DNA from 2 places in the Undibacterium sp. JH2W genome. Region 2 is predicted to be linked to the other one. Evidence: riboswitches for the same ligand, from Rfam matches in the RefSeq annotation. Region 2 holds a riboswitch; the other holds the start of a gene.
What was found. A riboswitch is a leader RNA that binds a small molecule or an ion and turns the genes downstream of it on or off. The one in region 2 is predicted to bind thiamine pyrophosphate.

Region 1 (8,661 bases), on a different contig from region 2:
CGCACCCGGATGGCCTTTTGCCAAGTCGGCTGCATGGGCAGCGATTTTGTAAGTGATGATGCCATCCTTGACATCGACCTTGTTGGGCAAACCCAGATGCTCCTTAGGTGTCACATAGCACAGCATGGCCGTGCCATACCAGCCTATCTGTGCAGCACCTATGCCAGAGGTGATGTGGTCATAGCCAGGGGCGATATCAGTCGTCAAAGGACCCAGGGTATAGAAAGGTGCTTCATGGCATTGCTCCAGTTGCAGGTCCATGTTTTCTTTGATGAGGTGCATGGGTACATGGCCAGGGCCTTCTATCATGACTTGTACATCATGCTTCCAGGCGATCTGTGTCAACTCACCCAGTGTTTTCAATTCCCCCAGTTGCGCTTCATCATTGGCATCATAGATGGAACCTGGACGCAGGCCATCGCCAAGGCTGAAGGAGACGTCATAGGCTTTCATGATTTCGCAAATGTCTTCGAAATGCTCGTACAGGAAGCTTTCCTTATGATGCGCCAGACACCATTTTGCCATGATGGAACCACCGCGCGAGACGATGCCGGTCAGACGCTTGGCTGTCATAGGCACATATTGCAGGCGTACACCGGCGTGGATGGTGAAGTAATCAACGCCTTGCTCGGCTTGCTCGATGAGCGTATCGCGGAAGATTTCCCAGGTCAGGTCTTCTGCCTTGCCATTCACTTTTTCCAGTGCCTGATAGATGGGCACGGTGCCGATAGGCACGGGTGAATTACGGATGATCCATTCGCGGGTTTCGTGGATGTGTTTGCCAGTGGAAAGATCCATGACATTATCGCCACCCCAGCGTATTGCCCAGGTCATTTTTTCTACTTCTTCACCGATGGAAGATGTGACTGCTGAATTGCCTATATTGGCATTGATCTTGACCAGGAAATTACGGCCTATGATCATGGGTTCGATTTCAGGGTGATTGATATTCGCAGGAATAATCGCACGGCCACGGGCGATTTCTGAGCGTACGAATTCCGGCGTGATTTCTTCAGGTATCGCCGCACCAAAAGACTGGCCTGGATGCTGGCGGCCCATGACTTCTGCCAGCTTGTTACCCATGGGGCCCGAGGCTTTCAGGTTTTCCAGGTATTCTTTTCTGCGCAGGTTTTCGCGGATGGAAACAAATTCCATTTCCGGCGTGATGATACCCTGGCGTGCATAGTGCATTTGCGAGACATTCTTGCCAGTCAGCGCACGGCGTGGCAAGCGCTTGAGGTTAAAGCGCAGCTCAGCCAGTTTGGGATCATGCAGACGGGCGATGCCGTATTCTGAGGTCGGGCCAGCCAGTTCTTCAGTGTCATTACGCTCGGCTATCCAGGCACCACGCACTGATGCCAGGCCAGAGCGGATATCGATCTTGACGGCAGGGTCGGTATAGGGGCCGGAAGTATCGTAGACATAGATAGGTGGATTTTTTTCCGAACCAAACATTGCAGGTGTATCGGACTGCGTGATTTCGCGCATAGGGACGCGGATATCGGGGCGGCTGCCCTGTACATAGGTCTTGCGGGAATTCGGTAGTGGCTGAATGGCTGCCTCGTCTACCGTGGCGGTAGCGGACAAGAATTGCGGGTTGGCGTTCATTTTGGCTCCTTTGCTTTATTGGCATGGAGCCAGCAAAGGAGTTTCCAAAGTCAGGATGCGCACGCTGATGGTGCGTGGCAATAAGTCTTCGGCAGCTTCCCTTCGCTGGCATTATCCAGATCAGGTTCGAGGGTATTTCTCACCCGCCAACAAAATTGATGGCAGGACCCCTAGCATTTTTCTTCGGGCCCTGGACTAGCCAGGACTGCGACGACGGCAGATTATACGACTTTTTTTGACTCTGGTGCTTTATTTGATATCACTGGTCAATTCAGCATCTTGCATGGCTGGCATAGCAGGAGGGTGACTTTCCACTGGTCTGACCGGCCCATGCACTTCGGCCAATTCGACCATGCCTGCCTTGATGGCCGCAGATAAATCATGGTCAAGTACTGGCAAGGCTTCTTCATAGGCAATCAATAATTTACTCACGCCATAGGCACGATTGCGGCCATTGACCTTGCCCAGATACAAGGCCATGTCGGCAATTTGCAAGGCTTTTTCCCAATTGCAAATCGCCTCGGGCAAACCTGAGAATGGCAAGCTGATGAAGCCTGCAGTCAGCGTGACTGGCACTTCAGCATCATCAACAGCCATGCTTTCTTCACCTATGCTGCGCAAGATACGATCTACCAGATTTTTCAATTGAGCAGGGTTGGTACGTGGTGAATAAATCAGGAATTCTTCCCCGCCCCAGCGCAAGACCATGTCGGTATCGCGCACCGTACTGCGCAGACGACGCGCCACCTCGACCAGCACGGCATCACCTGCGGCATGACCATAGTTATCATTGATATTTTTAAAATGATCAATATCCATGAGTATCAGACAATCAGGATTTTCCAGTGCATCTTCACGGCGTTCTCCTTCTGGCAAGATCACCCTGCCCTTCATCATGTCGACAAAGGAGCGGCGGTTATACAAACCCGTCAAAGGGTCGCGCACCGCGTGGAATTCCAGTTGCTCATTGACCTCACGCAGTTTTTCATTGGTCTTCCTTACCCTTTGATACAGGAAGAAAATGACCGCACCCACCATCACCATCAAGACACCCGCCAGCATAAGTATGACTTGCTGCAATTGCCGGTTTTTTATTTCTGCATCCTTCAATTGATTTTCGCGAGCCAGCAATTCAATTTGCTTTTGCCTTTGCTGTGCATTGAATTGCTCTTGCAAGGTCGCGACTGCCCTGGCCCGGTCAGAGCGAAATAATTCATCGCTGAGTTTTTGTTGTTCACGCACGATGGCCAGGGCTTCTTTATGCATGTCGGCAGCTTCAAACATATTGCCAATTTCACTGAGCAAATTCTCTACATCCGACTTGGAACCGGTTTCCAGGAAAAATTTCTTGGCTTCATTGATGTAGGTGATGCCCTGGGAAAATTTCTTTTGGCCCGCCAATGCAAAACCTATATTTGCCTTGGCAATGGCAATAGAAAAAGGATCTTTGACCGCCACGGCTTTTTCCAGAGAAAAGCGGGCGGCGCGTTCAGCCTCGATGAACTTGTGCACATGCAGGTAATAATCTGAAATATTTGCCAGCGCTGTGGCGGCCAGGGCCGGCATGCCAGAGTCGTTAGCGATTTGCAAGACTGTCTTATAGGCTTCCAGTGCTTCATCATGACGACCCAGATCAATCAAGGACAGGCCGCGCGTCATTTGCAGCGATGAAATAATCTTGGGCGATTCCATGTCCGGCAACATCGTCAGGGCTTCGTTGGTGGTTTCCAGCGCCTTTTCTGCGTTGTGCATATTCAGATAGAGTCTGGCGATGGATTCCATGCGATACAGCTTGGCTTGTACCCGGCGGCGCGGTATCTGGTCCGCCAGTTTCAGGGCTTCCAGGAAATACGACAGGGACTTGTCAAAATTGCCTATAGCCAGCTGCACCATGCCAAACGCAATATTCAAACGCATGAGGACTTCAGCATTTTTTGTATCACGCAGGCTTTGCTGTATGTCATTTAATTTAATCAGGGCCATGGCAAACTTGCCCTGGTCCATCAATTGAAAAGCCTCTCCTATCAAGGCCATGTTGATCATATCATTGTCTTTGCGCGACTTTGCCAGTTGCAGCAGTTCTGCATTGGCGGCATCAGCCTCCTTGATCTTGCCGGCGTCATACAGGATGCCGATCAAGGTTTTCAAGACTTCGGCACGCACGACATAGTCAGCATCCGGGCCTAATTTTTCCTTGTAGTCCTGCAGTTGCTTGAGTGCCGCTGTATTGTCGCGGTCAGATAAAGTGTGGATGGCCTCGATCTCGGAAAAATCTGGTTTGGCTTGTGCGCAACTGGCCGCACTTGCGCATAGCAGGCAGATAGTCAGCAAACCCTGGCCCAGACCAAGCTGCCACTTAGGTAAGTGTAGCTGCATTATGCAAGCCCTCATCGCACCATTCCTGTCTCGAATATTTTTAAAAAACGGTTTTAGCTTATTTACTCTTTATTTGCCTTGCTGATCCAGGAAAAAACTCCCGGACTGGCTTAAAATCTCATCTTCCAGCTGCTGCGCCGGTATAGGCTTACTCAAATAAAATCCTTGCAGGATATCGCAGGATTGGGCACGCAGGAAATCCAGTTGTTCACGGGTTTCCACACCTTCAGCCACTACCTCCAGACGCAAACTATGCGCCAGCGCAATGATGCCGGTGACAATGGCAGCATCGTCGGCATCGCCCGGGATGTCGCGAACAAATGAGCGGTCTATCTTGATGATATCGACAGGGAAGCGCTTAAGATAAGAAAGCGATGAATAACCAGTACCAAAATCATCGATAGTCAGCCTGACGCCAAGACTGCGCAAGCGATCCAGCGCAGCCAGGGTATCCTGGGCATTTTCCATCAGGGTGCTTTCAGTAATTTCCAGCTCCAGCATTCTGGCTGGCAAGCCGGTATCGACCAGGACTTGCTCTACCGTTCCGGCAAAGTCTTTTTCCAGTAACTGGCTGACCGACAAATTCACCGCAACCCGCAAATGCCCCAGGCCTTTATCCATCCAGTTGCGCATTTGCGTACAAGCGGTGCGCAGCACCCATTCACCAAGTGCAATGATGAGGCCGGTTTCTTCTGCCATGGGTATGAATTCCAGCGGTGACACCATGCCACGGGTAGGATGGAACCAGCGTACCAGAGCTTCCATACCTATGATTTCACCATTGTCCATACGTGCCTGGGGTTGATAGAACACCGCCAGCTCATTGCGCTCCAGCGCCCGGCGCAAATCGTTCTCCAGACGCACGCGTTCAGAGATGGAGTGCTCCATCGCAGCTTCAAAGAACTGGAAGTCGGTATTGGTTTTCTTGGCACGGTACATCGCTGTATCAGCATGCTTGACCAGGGTGCCAACATCGGTGCCATCATTAGGATAGACTGAAATACCTATGCTGGCAGTGACAAAAATATCATGCCCATCAATCTGGAAAGGTTTGGCCAGGGTGCGGCAAATATTCTGCGCTGCCGACGCAGCTGCAGCCGGGTCAGCCAGCTCACTGAGTACCACGGTAAACTCATCGCCGCCCAGGCGGGCCACGCAATCGGCATTGCGCACGCTGCGGCGTATGCGCTGAGCAACGGCAATCAGCAGACGGTCGCCAACATCATGGCCCAGGGTGTCATTGACATTCTTAAACCGGTCCAGATCGAGGAATAGCACAGCCACTGATTCCACATTTTCCTTTGCCAGTGCCAGCCTGCGTCCCAATTGGTCGAGGAATTGGGTACGATTTGGCAAGCCCGTCAGTACATCATTAAAGGCCAGATGACGTATGCGTTTTTCTGCCTGATTGGCTTCTATGATGCGGCGCACGCGTTGCGACAATACCGCAAAATGGATGGGCTTGGGAATATAGTCACAGGCACCGGCAGCAAAGGCCCGTTCCACGGAACTATTGTCTTCGAGAGCGGTAATCATCAGCACTGGTATGCTGCGGCCACGTGGCATTTCCTGTATCAGGCTGCAGGCGGTAAAACCATCCATCACCGGCATGACAGCATCCATGAGGATGACATCAGGCCGCATGCGTTTCAGCATCAGCAGGGCTTGCGAGCCATCGGCAGCTTCTTCAACCTTGAAACCATCCCTTTGCAAGGTATGGCGTAAGGTACTGCGGGTGCTACGGTCATCATCAACTACCAGTACCTTGGCGATTTCGCGACTATGGCTGACGGCTTCCCTGCCTTCAAGAAAGACTTCATTGCCCAGTTCAGCCGCCACAGCTTCATAAGCCTGGTGCAGACTGCTTAATAGCGGTGTAATTTTAGATAAGTGCCGCTCCAGCGCCAGTTGCTCGACTTCCTTGGCGAATTGTAAAAGATTGATGGCTCCCAGGTTGCCGCTACTGCCCTTGATGGAATGTGCCATGGCACGCACCAGCTCAGCATCTCCCTGTTGCAAACCCTGGTGCAATTGCTCCAGATAGATAGGCGTGTCTTCCAGGAACAGTGACACCGTCTGCTGCAAGCCTGGCCCAAGTATGTCACGTAATTTATCAAAAACAGCACGGTCCAGCGGATTGCTGTCGAGCGCTTGCAAGTGTCCGTCAGCTGGCAATGCACGTCCGGCCGCGCCCCCCTGGGTCAGCCAGCGCTCCAGTTTCTGGCGCAACTCAACCAGGGTAATAGGCTTGGCCAGGTAATCATCCATGCCGATTGCCAGGCACTTTTCCGCATCACCGCGCTGGGTATTGGCAGTCATGGCGATGATGGGTGTGCGCCGGCCCAGACCATCTTCATAACTGCGTATGCGCACCGTGGCTTCATAACCATCCATTTCCGGCATGCTGCAGTCCATGAGTATCAGGTCATAACGATTGCGCCGCGCCGCTTCCACAGCCTCCTTGCCATTACCGGCAAATTCGCAATGACAAGCGGACAGCGAGAGCATGCCGGCTGCCACCATCTGGTTGGTGCGGTTATCTTCTACCACCAGTACACGCCAGTCGCCCTGCGTACCATGACTGCCATGCTGGCCATGTCCAGCATGGCGCCCCACTTCGGCGGAAGTGGACTGTATCGGTGCCGGGGCGGTGGCGGCCGTAGATGTCTGCAAATGCACCGTGGTCAGCAATAAATGGCGCAAGGCTTCCAGCAATTTTTCCATGTGCACAGGTTTTCCCAGGCAAATGTCGGCAGACGAGGGATTACTTTCTCCACTACTGCCATAGCGGTCCAGTGCCAGGGTGCGCACACCACTGTAGCGGTGATCGTTGCGCAAGCGGCGCGCCAGTTCTTCGCCATTGTCATCCATGCTGGCAACATCCATGATGACCAGTGAATGCGGTGCGCCATCCCTGGCAGCCTGGTCCAGCAAGGCCAGTGCTTGCACTCCGTCGACAACAGCACGGCACAAGATGCCATGACGTGACAGGTTTTGCATGAGGAAGCTGCGCAGGATTTCGCTGGGGTCAACGATGAGTATGCGCTCATCCTGCAAATCAGAACTGAGCGAGCTGGTTTTATCGCCTGCGCTGGCGCGACATTGCATGCTGAAATAGAAATTGCTGCCGTGGTCCGGCATGCTGCTGACACCGATCTCGCCGTGCAATAGTGCCACCAGTTGCTTGCAGATCGCCAGCCCCAGACCAGTGCCACCATATTTGCGGGTAGTGGAACGGTCGGCCTGGGCAAATGACTCAAATACATGCGCCACGGCATCAGCTGACATGCCTATGCCGGTATCACTGACTTCAAAACGCAGTTTCAAAATGGCATCCGCTTGCGTACTGTCCAGATGCTGGGCCAGCACGACGCGCACCGCCACTTCTCCGCGCTCGGTAAATTTGACGGCATTACCAATCAGGTTAATCAATATCTGGCGCAAGCGCAGGGGATCGCTCTTGATACGCAGCGGTACTTCATCGGCAATCAGGTAAGCCAGTTCCAGACCTTTTTGCTGGGCTTGCTTGGATAGTAACTCCAGCACTTCGGCCAGTAGCTTATTCAAGTCGAATTCGATTTCCTCGACTTCCACCTTGCCAGCTTCCATCTTGGAAAAATCCAGGATGTCATTGATCAGCTCTATCAGGGCCTGGGAAGAATTCCAGGCCACGTCCACACATTCACGCTGGCGCTTGGTCAGACGCATTTCCTTCAGCATATCCAGCATGCCGACCACGCCGTTCAATGGTGTGCGCACTTCATGGCTGACGGTCGCTGCAAATTGCGCTTTCATGACGGCGGTGTGCAAGGCCTGGTCGCGTGAATGCTTGAGTTCTGCCTCGCGCTCTTCCAGCACGGCCATCATCTGGTTGAAGGCATGCGCCATTTCTATGATGTCTTTCGAACCCTGGGGCGTGGCGCGCATGCCAGACTCACCTGCTTCTGCCCTGCCCATGAGAGCAGATAATTGATTCAGCGGACGTATCATCTGGCGTGACATCAGGCGTATCACCGCCAGCAGAATCAGGGCAAATGAGAATGTGATGGCAAGGTTGCCCAGCAACAAGGACCAGACCAGTTTGTCCAGCGTGGTCTTGCCGACCACCACATACACATAGCCCAGCAATTGCGGCTTGCTTTCCTGCACTTCAAAAGGCGAAGCCTCTGCTTCGCCCCCAAACACCGGGGCACTGAAACGCCAGTCCTGGTCACTCTCTTGTTCCAGCCTTGCATTCGACAGTTGCCCCGTCGGGTGCGCTTGCAATTGCGGCAAGACTACACCTGGCTTGCTTTGTGAGAGCAGTACTTTATGTTCAGCATTGGCGATTTCGACTTGCAGTACATCTGGAAAAGCCAGGGTAGTAGCCACTACTTCCCTGGCATTGTCAGCCGAGTGATACAACAAGGCCAGACGGCTTTGTCTCGCCAGGTTTTCCGCCACTTGCTGGCCCTGTACAACAAAATACGCTCGCATGCGATGGCTGGCCTGCCATGAATTCATGATGGAGGAGAATAGCGCCAGCACCAGAATGGCGACCGTGATAATGATCGTCAACTGGCGGCTAAAGCCGGTGCGTCGAAAGTAGTGCTTGAAAAACATCATGCTTGAACCAAATTACTGAAGACTATTCACCATGCAACATCGCTGGCAAACAGCCGTATGTCCAGAATATTC
Region 2 (8,661 bases):
ATTTTTACCAAAAATTGCATGATTTCCTGTTGCATACGGTGGAGCAAGGTTTCTTGCGCCCCGCCCATCTGGATTTACTCTATATAGAAACAGATCCGGCTCAACTATTACAGAAATTTGCTGAGTATCGCCCCAAACATGTCAAAAAGTGGCTGGAAGTCAAAGATCTTTGATTTTATTGGCGCAATTGAATCTTTACTCAAGGGGCAAAACACCATAGTCAGGTCAAAAGCAGAGTAAAATGCGGCTTCATCCGACTTTTTGTGTTTATTTCAAATTATGAAATTCTCCAAGCAATTCTCGCTGTACGAATCCGAAGCAACCAACTTCATCAAAGACTTGAAAAAAGCCAATCCTGCGCTGGAGCAAAGCCAGCGCGATGGCCGTGCCCTGCTGTGGGACAAGCAAGCGATCGATCTGGATACGCAAAAGCGCACTGAGGAATCACGTATCAATCAGCAAGCTTATGTGTATCAAAACAAGGGCTGATTAAGCCCGCTTGATACCCTGCCATATTGCAATAATCCGAAAAGCTTGTGACTACCACAACTGCTTTAACGCCAAGCGATTTACCTCTGGTTGGCACAGTCGACAGCACACCTGATGTGGTCGATGGTTTGGCGTTTGCCAAACTATATGGCGAGCCTTTGTTCAAGCTGCCAAATGATCTGTATATCCCGCCTGATGCGCTGGAAGTATTCCTGGAAGCATTTGAAGGCCCGCTGGACTTGCTGCTTTATCTGATACGCAAGCAGAACTTCAATATCCTCGACATCCCGATGGCGCAAGTCACGCTGCAATATTTGCAGTATGTCGAGCAGATACGCAAACACAATCTGGAACTGGCAGCTGAATATTTGCTGATGGCGGCCATGCTGATAGAAATCAAGTCGCGCATGCTGCTGCCGTCGAATAAAAACAAAGACAGCGAAGAAGCCGATGACCCACGCGCAGAGCTGGTGCGTCGCCTGCTGGAATACGAGCAAATGAAGCTGGCCGCCTACGACTTGAATGCAGTGCCGCAACTGGGTCGCGACTTCTTGCATGCCCAGGTCTTTGTAGAACAAAACACGGTACTGCATTGGCCACATGTCGATATCGCCGACCTGCAATCTGCCTGGGCCGATGTACTGAAACGCGCCACGCTGGTGGCTCACCACAAAATCAGCCGCGAAGAACTCTCGGTGCGCGCACACATGACCGGTATTTTACGCAAGTTGCAGTCTTCCAAATTTGTAGAATTCTCCGACCTGTTTGACATCAGCCGCGGTGCGCCAGTGCTGGTCGTAAATTTTGTTGCCTTGCTTGAGCTGGCCAAAGAAACCCTGATAGAAATCACCCAGGCTGAAGCCTTCGCACCTATCTATGTGCGCCTGGCCTATTCAGCTGCCTGATCGCATTGAATAAAACTACTCCTCACTATAGAGCCGTAACATGAAAATCATTTCCTCCATTGAAGAATTGCGCGACCAACTGAGTGGACAATTGCGTACTGCATTTGTGCCTACCATGGGCAATTTGCATGAAGGGCATTTATCCCTGATGCGACTGGCAAAAAAGCATGGTGACCCGGTTGTCGCCTCGATTTTCGTGAATCGCCTGCAGTTTGGCCCGAATGAAGATTTCGATAAATATCCACGCACTTTCCAGGCTGACGTAGAGAAGCTGGAAAAAGAAGGCGTGTATGTCTTGTTTGCCCCTACTGAAAAAGACTTATATCCAGAACCGCAAGAATACCGCGTGCGCCCACCAGATGACCTGGGCAATATTCTTGAAGGTGAATTCCGCCCCGGGTTCTTTACTGGTGTCACCACAGTCGTATTAAAACTGTTTTCTTGCGTGCAGCCACGCGTTGCAGTGTTCGGTAAAAAAGATTATCAGCAGCTCATGATAGTACGCAATATGAGCAAGCAATTTGCGTTGCCGACTGAAATCATCGCCGCAGAAACTTTCCGCGCAGAAGATGGCCTGGCCCTGTCTTCTCGTAATATGTATCTGTCGCCAGAAGAGCGTGCCGAAGCACCTGCCTTGTATAAAGTCTTGAATGAAGTCGCAGCAGAAGTGCGCGGTGGTCATCTGGATATGTTTGAACTTGAACGTCAAGCCATGGCAAAACTGGCTGCACGCAACTGGAAACCGGATTACATCTCGATACGCAAACGCTGCGACCTGCAACCACCATCTGCAGGTGACATTGCTCAACAATCCCCGCTGGTTGTTGTGGCTGCTGCTAAACTGGGCGGCACGCGTCTGATCGATAATCTGGAAATCTGATGCGCTTGCCACAAGCACTGCAATCCACAGTCAAATTGGTCGCCAGCAGCACTGCGGTGGCAGCCTGCCTTGCATCCACCGCTGCGTTTGCATCCATCACCGTGCTCGATGATGCGCAACGCCAGGTCACTGTAGATAAACCTGTGCAGCGCATCGTCAGTTTGGCGCCGCATATTACGGAGTTGCTGTTTGAGGCTGGTGCTGCCAACAATATCATTGCCGTCACTGATTACAGCGACTACCCGGAAGCAGCAAAAAAACTGCCGTCCATAGGGAATATTTTTGCCCTGGATCTGGAACGTCTGCTTGCCCTCAAACCTGACCTGGTCATCGTCTGGGGCACCGGCAATGCAAAAATCCTGGCCAATAAATTGCGCAGCAACCACATCACTGTCTTTGAAAGTGAACCGCATAATTTTGAAATGGTGGCTACCTCGATAGAGAGGTTGGCGACATTGGCTGGCACTGACAATGCAGGCAAAGCCAATGCACAAAAGTTCAGGCAGCGTCTCGACAGTCTGCGCAAGACTTATCAATTGCCCGGTTCAGCAACACCGGTCAGCGTGTTTTATCAAATGATACGCAGGCCACTGATGACCATCAATGATACGCATATGGTGTCCGACTCCATACGCCTGTGTGGTGGCAAAAATGTATTCGGCCAACTCAAAGACCTGAGCTCCACTATCACCAATGAAGCAGTGCTGGCTGCCAATCCGGACGTCATATTCAGCAGTGGCGAAAATATCGACAGCATGACGGACTGGAAGCAATACCCTGTCCTGACAGCAGTAAAGAAAAACAATTTTTATGCCGTCAAAGGCGATTGGCTCAATCGCGCCGGACCACGCATACTCGATGGTACCGAAGCTTTGTGCAAACACCTGGCCGCAGCAAGAAACAAATAGACGCTGACAGCAAACAATTTCTTTTCAAGCGATAATGGTAGCCTTGCTTGCTGCTGCAAGCTTTATTGTTGATTGCTACTCATGCGCCAAGGTATCTTGTTTGCAGGCTCTGCTTATTTTCTCTGGGGCCTGTTTCCCATCTATTTCAAAACCTTGTACGATGTCCCGGCACTGGAAATTTTACTCAACCGCATGCTGTGGTCACTGTTATTTCTACTAGGTGTTTTGACCTGGCGCAAGCAATGGACATGGGTGAAAGGTGCAGCACAACAACCGAAACTGATTGCCGGTTTTGCCCTGAGCGCCCTGCTCTTGTCAGCCAACTGGTTTGTGTATATCTGGGCAGTCAATCATGGTCACATTGTTGATGCCAGCCTGGGCTATTTCATCACACCTCTGGTCAATATTCTCATCGGTTCAGTCTGGCTGCGCGAAAAGCTGCGCCCCGGCCAATGGTTGTCGGTGGCACTGGCGGCAACGGGTGTTGCCTGGTTGACCATGCAAACCGGCCATCTGCCCTGGATAGGTCTGGTACTGGCAATGACATTTGGCACCTACGGCTTGCTGCGCAAGACCTCTGCATTGGGCGCGCTAGAAGGCTTGTCGCTGGAAACTGCCCTGCTCTTTCCATTTGCCTTTGGCTGGTTATGCTGGATGACTTTTCAAGGACAAAACAGCTTTATCGCCAGCAGCGTGGATATCAAGATGCTACTACTCATTAGTGGCCCAATTACCGCCATCCCCTTGTTACTATTTGCCGCAGGGGCCAGGCGCATTCCCATGACGACACTGGGATTACTGCAATACATCTCGCCCCTGGTGCAATTACTGCTAGGCGTATGGCTTTATCATGAACCTTTCGATTCCAACAAATTGACAGGCTTTATCGCTATATGGACTGCACTCATTGTGTATTCCTGCGAGGGTCTTTGGAATAACTTCAGATCATCCGAAAGCAAGGCAAATCCATCAGCCTGATTTGAAGGGCTGCCCTAAAAATCGAGCTGCCCTTCAGGTATAGCAAAGCCGTCATTTAATGACTGGTGCTTAATGTGACTCGCACTGGAAATTGCATTTTGCATGCAACACCCTTGCACAGAGCTGGTTTATAGCGCTCTTCCATCAAGGCCATTGCCGCTATCTTTGTCATACGCTCATCTGGAGATGTCAACACGCCAACGGCGTTCGGCGTTCCATCTGCATTGACCTCAACAACGACCGTTAAATCCCCTTTCAGGTGAAGTACATCCTGGGCTTTCATGATCACCCTCAGTATGTCTTTTGTCCCCTTCAATGGATAAGGTGGCTCATCAGTTGCATCCAGATGCTCATACAGTGAACGAACTATGGCCTTCTCCCCGTTGCTCAACTCGGCATAAGGCTTATTGATCGCTACGCTGACATTTGCCACTGCATTTCGCGGGATATGAGAACCAGTCTCCAAGCTCTCATGCTTGAGGGAATATTCTGCTGCCGGTGCAGCTTGTTGCGCATATGCAGATGCGCCATTGAACAGGCAAAAAACTAAAACCCAAGGGTGAAATTTAGACATAAGCATAGGAGTCCAATCAGTGAATTGAGTGATAATGCAGAAAATGATCAAGTAGATACGTGTACAATTTATTAATTATACAAGCCCTAATCATAAAAACCATGAGAAAACCTGGTTTTTTCTTCAATGAAATAAAAGCCCTCATTGCGGGCCAGCATGCCGCGCCAGCCTTGACATGCCGTTTCATGGTAAAGTGTGGCCTACGCTAGGGGTCCTGGGAATTATAATTTCCGGGTGAGAGAGTCCCTTCTACCTGATCTGGATAATGCCAGCGAAGGGAAGCGCAAAGTCCCGGTCGTTCTTGCTTCTTTGTTTGCTCCCGCGCTGTCATCCACAACGCAATAAGAGCAAACCATGTCTAATATCACCATACGTCCCAGCATCATCGCCTTTTCCATTGCCCAAGCTTGTCTCTTGCTGTCATCTGCCCATGCGCAAAGCAACACTGCCAATGACAAGGCACTGCCAGAAGTCACCATTACAGGTAGCAAAGTGACCGAATCCAAGGTCGAGCGCAGCAAGGTTACGGGTTTTATTGACACCGCACTGGTAGATGCGCCTTACTCGGTGAACACTTTCAGTGCAGCACAGATGCAGGACTTGCGGATACGCCAGACCACAGATGCCATGAAGTTTGATGCCAGTGTCAACGATGCCTACAACGCCATTGGTTATGCCGAGCAATTCTCCATACGCGGCTTTGCCCTCGACAATGCCAGCAGCTACCGCAAAGATGGTTTTGCCATACCAGGGGATGCCTCCATCCCCTTGGAAAACAAGGAACGCATAGAAATCCTCAAGGGTATCGCAGGCTTCCAGGCTGGCTTTGCCACGCCAGGCGGTATCATCAACTATGTGACCAAGCGCCCCACCAGCTACGCAGTTCGCTCTGCCACATTTGAAATCAGCGAGCGCGGCACAGTCTATGGTGCCGCCGATATCAGTGACAATTCCAGTGACAAGCAATTTGGCTTTCGCATCAATGCAGCAGGTGAACGCCTGCGTTCTTATGTCAAAGGTGCGGATGGCAATCGTCAATTCGTCTCCGCCGCTTTCGACTGGCATATCACGCCACAAGCACTGCTGCAAATCGATGCCGACTACCAGCACAAATCACAATTATCAGTACCTGGCTTTCAATTATTCAATGGCACGGATTTGCCACGTGGCGTCCCTGCTGACCTGATGCTCAATGCCCAGCCCTGGGCCAAACCCGTCGATACCCGCAACAGCAACCTGGGCCTGCGTTTTGAATATCAGATCAATGCTGACTGGCGCGCCAGTGTCGCCGCCAACAAACATGAGTTCAAGCGCGATGATTACACTGCCTTCCCTTATGGCTGTGGTGCGGCCAATCTGTATCCTGGTTATTGCGCGAATGGTGACTATGATGTGTATGACTACCAAAGCGTGAATGAATCCAAATCACTGTGGGGCACACAAGCCCTGCTGAATGGCAAATTCAACGCTGGTGGCATGCAGCATGAACTGGCTGTTGGCATCAGCCATTCCCAACGCAAGGATTATTTTGGTGACTATGTCTATGACTATGCAGGCAGCAGTAATTTGTTCCGCCCTGTCAGCGTGATGCCATCAGCAAATAAAACTGGTCCAGTCTTTCTGCGTCGTACTGATAAGGAATGGTCAGCCTTTGTGCAAGACATTATCAGCCTGCAAGATAATCTGAAACTGCATCTGGGCCTGCGTCATTTGAATATCTCACGTACTCAGTTTGATAATCCTGGCTATGACCAAAGCAAATTCCTGTCCACGGCAGCCCTGGTATTTAAACCAACCCAGCAAATTTCTGTCTACGGCAGCTTTGCCCAGGGGTTGGAACACGGCGGTATCGCTCCTTTCGGCACCAGCAATGCCAGCCAGATGCTGAACCCTGGCAAATCCACGCAAATTGAATTTGGTGTGAAAGCAGATGTGCAGCGTGACCTGAGCCTGTCTGCCGCCATCTTCCGCATCAAAAAACCGCTGGAATATACCAATAACAGCAATACCTATGTCAGCAATGGTGAAGCACTGCACACAGGACTGGAACTGTCTGCTCAAGGCAAACTCACGCCACAGTTGAACCTCGGTGCCAGCCTGACAGCCCTTGATGCCAAACAACAAAACACGGGAATCAGCAGCCTGGACGACAAGCGCGTCATGAACGTGCCGCGCTTCAAATCTACTGTCTATGCCGATTATGCGGTAGCGGAAGTCAAAGGTTTGAATGTCAACGCAAGCTGGCAATATGCCAGCAGCAAGGCATTCAGTCCGGATAATAGTGTAACTGTGCCTGGCTACCATGTCGTCAATCTGGGTGCGCGCTATGCGACGCAGATCGGTACGACAGCCACTACCCTGCGCTTTAATATCGACAATGCGCTGGACAAATTTTACTGGCGTGACGTGACGCAATCCCTGGGTGGTTATTTATTCCCGGGCGCACCGCGCACTTATAAAGTGTCGGCACAATTTGATTTCTGATAGCTTCCAGATAACTTCACCTCATAAAAAAGACAGGTTCAAACCTGTCTTTTTTTATGTTATCTGCACATCCTGAGTACAGCATGACTTATAGGTGCAGCAATACAGCGTTTTTACCAATTTTCATTTAAGAGCCCGAATCCGGCAAGAATATCCCAGCCCGCGTGCTCAATAATACCTGCACGGATATTGCCACGCCAATGAGCGAGTATACCCAGGAACAGACCGTGCAACATGATGGCGATTACTGAGCTGAGCCCCTCATAGGCATGCCCAATACCGAACAGGATAGCCTGGAGCAAAATGGCGACGCCGACATTTCCCGTCATTAAAGCAAGCTGACGCTGGAGATAACCCCGAAACACGATCTCTTCACATATACCGGCACTGATGGATAAACATATCCAGGCAGTGATTCCGAACAAGCCCGTCGGCCTGGAAGAAAGTATAGGATTACTGGATGGTGAAACATGATCAGGCAAGAGGTGATGCACACCATATGAACATGCAAAAATCAGTACAAGCGCCAGTACGGCATAGGCACAATCAGCGATTAATTTATTCGGCATAAAGGACTTGAATTCAAAAAATTCCAGCACTGAACGGCCATAGCCCTGCATGCCTTTATAAATAAAAAATGCCCAGTACCAAAGTATGGCGATCATGATCAAATTCGTCTTGAGCATTTGAGATGGATCAGGCGTCTGGCTAACAGCAGGCTTGTTTGAAACATTCAACACCCCAGCCACCAGCAAAATCATGACGATGCCAAACAAAGTCAAGGTATGCCTTGGTGAGGCCAATAATTTCTTTGGATTTTCTATCGTTCCGGTCGCACTTGCTGAGTTGTTATAGAGTTGGTTCATGCTGGGCATATCCTTATATTTGGTGGATACCATGTGTGATAAGACATCAGAAGAATTTACTGATGTGATGCAAACCGGACGAAGAAAGACAATGGGCTCCTGCCATTTCACCTCGCCACTATCTTCAGGTTTTTACTTCCACAAAACACGGGATGCATGATCCTTATGCTTTGAATTTTTCATTGCCTTGACTTAACAACCTGACGAAGAATTTCAATGCAGCGGTAGTGCGATCCAGATCGCCCGTACTCATATATTCCAGCACCAGGCCATCGATCACGGCACTACATAAGGTTGCGATGGTACGGCGCTCGGCTGATTCAGGTAAGCCATGCTCAAGTACCTCCAGCCAGCTGGAACTGGTATCGGATAAAAATTGTGCATAGACTGCGGGATTTTGCAGCGCCAGTACTTGAACCTCAAACAACAAGCGCACATAGCGAATATTGTCGTTGTCGGTAATCCAGCTCCAGAACAACTCCATGCTCGCTTCACCTTGAGTGGCATGCATCATTTTGATCACTGATTGCTGCACACGAGAGCGTGCCTCGTCCATCACCACCGTGATCAGTTTTTC

Region 1: it holds a riboswitch for thiamine pyrophosphate, as region 2 does, so the genes downstream of both, thiC (phosphomethylpyrimidine synthase ThiC) here and ACO0LC_RS03895 (TonB-dependent siderophore receptor) in region 2, are expected to answer to the same signal.

What each region holds. Positions count from the first base shown of each region.
Region 1 is NZ_JBMPOT010000027.1:14,255-22,915, reverse strand. It holds gene thiC (phosphomethylpyrimidine synthase ThiC) at 1-1,608, opposite strand, end outside; TPP riboswitch at 1,689-1,790, opposite strand; gene ACO0LC_RS26780 (tetratricopeptide repeat-containing diguanylate cyclase) at 1,858-3,984, opposite strand; gene ACO0LC_RS26775 (EAL domain-containing protein) at 4,054-8,586, opposite strand.
Region 2 is NZ_JBMPOT010000002.1:346,229-354,889, reverse strand. It holds gene ACO0LC_RS03930 (TIGR00730 family Rossman fold protein) at 1-173, shown strand, start outside; gene ACO0LC_RS03925 (DUF3460 family protein) at 280-489, shown strand; gene ACO0LC_RS03920 (segregation and condensation protein A) at 537-1,394, shown strand; gene panC (pantoate--beta-alanine ligase) at 1,435-2,274, shown strand; gene ACO0LC_RS03910 (cobalamin-binding protein) at 2,274-3,182, shown strand; gene rarD (EamA family transporter RarD) at 3,264-4,160, shown strand; gene ACO0LC_RS03900 (energy transducer TonB) at 4,216-4,785, opposite strand; TPP riboswitch at 4,932-5,031, shown strand; gene ACO0LC_RS03895 (TonB-dependent siderophore receptor) at 5,089-7,218, shown strand; gene ACO0LC_RS03890 (CPBP family intramembrane glutamic endopeptidase) at 7,332-8,195, opposite strand; gene ACO0LC_RS03885 (TetR/AcrR family transcriptional regulator) at 8,248-8,661, opposite strand, start outside.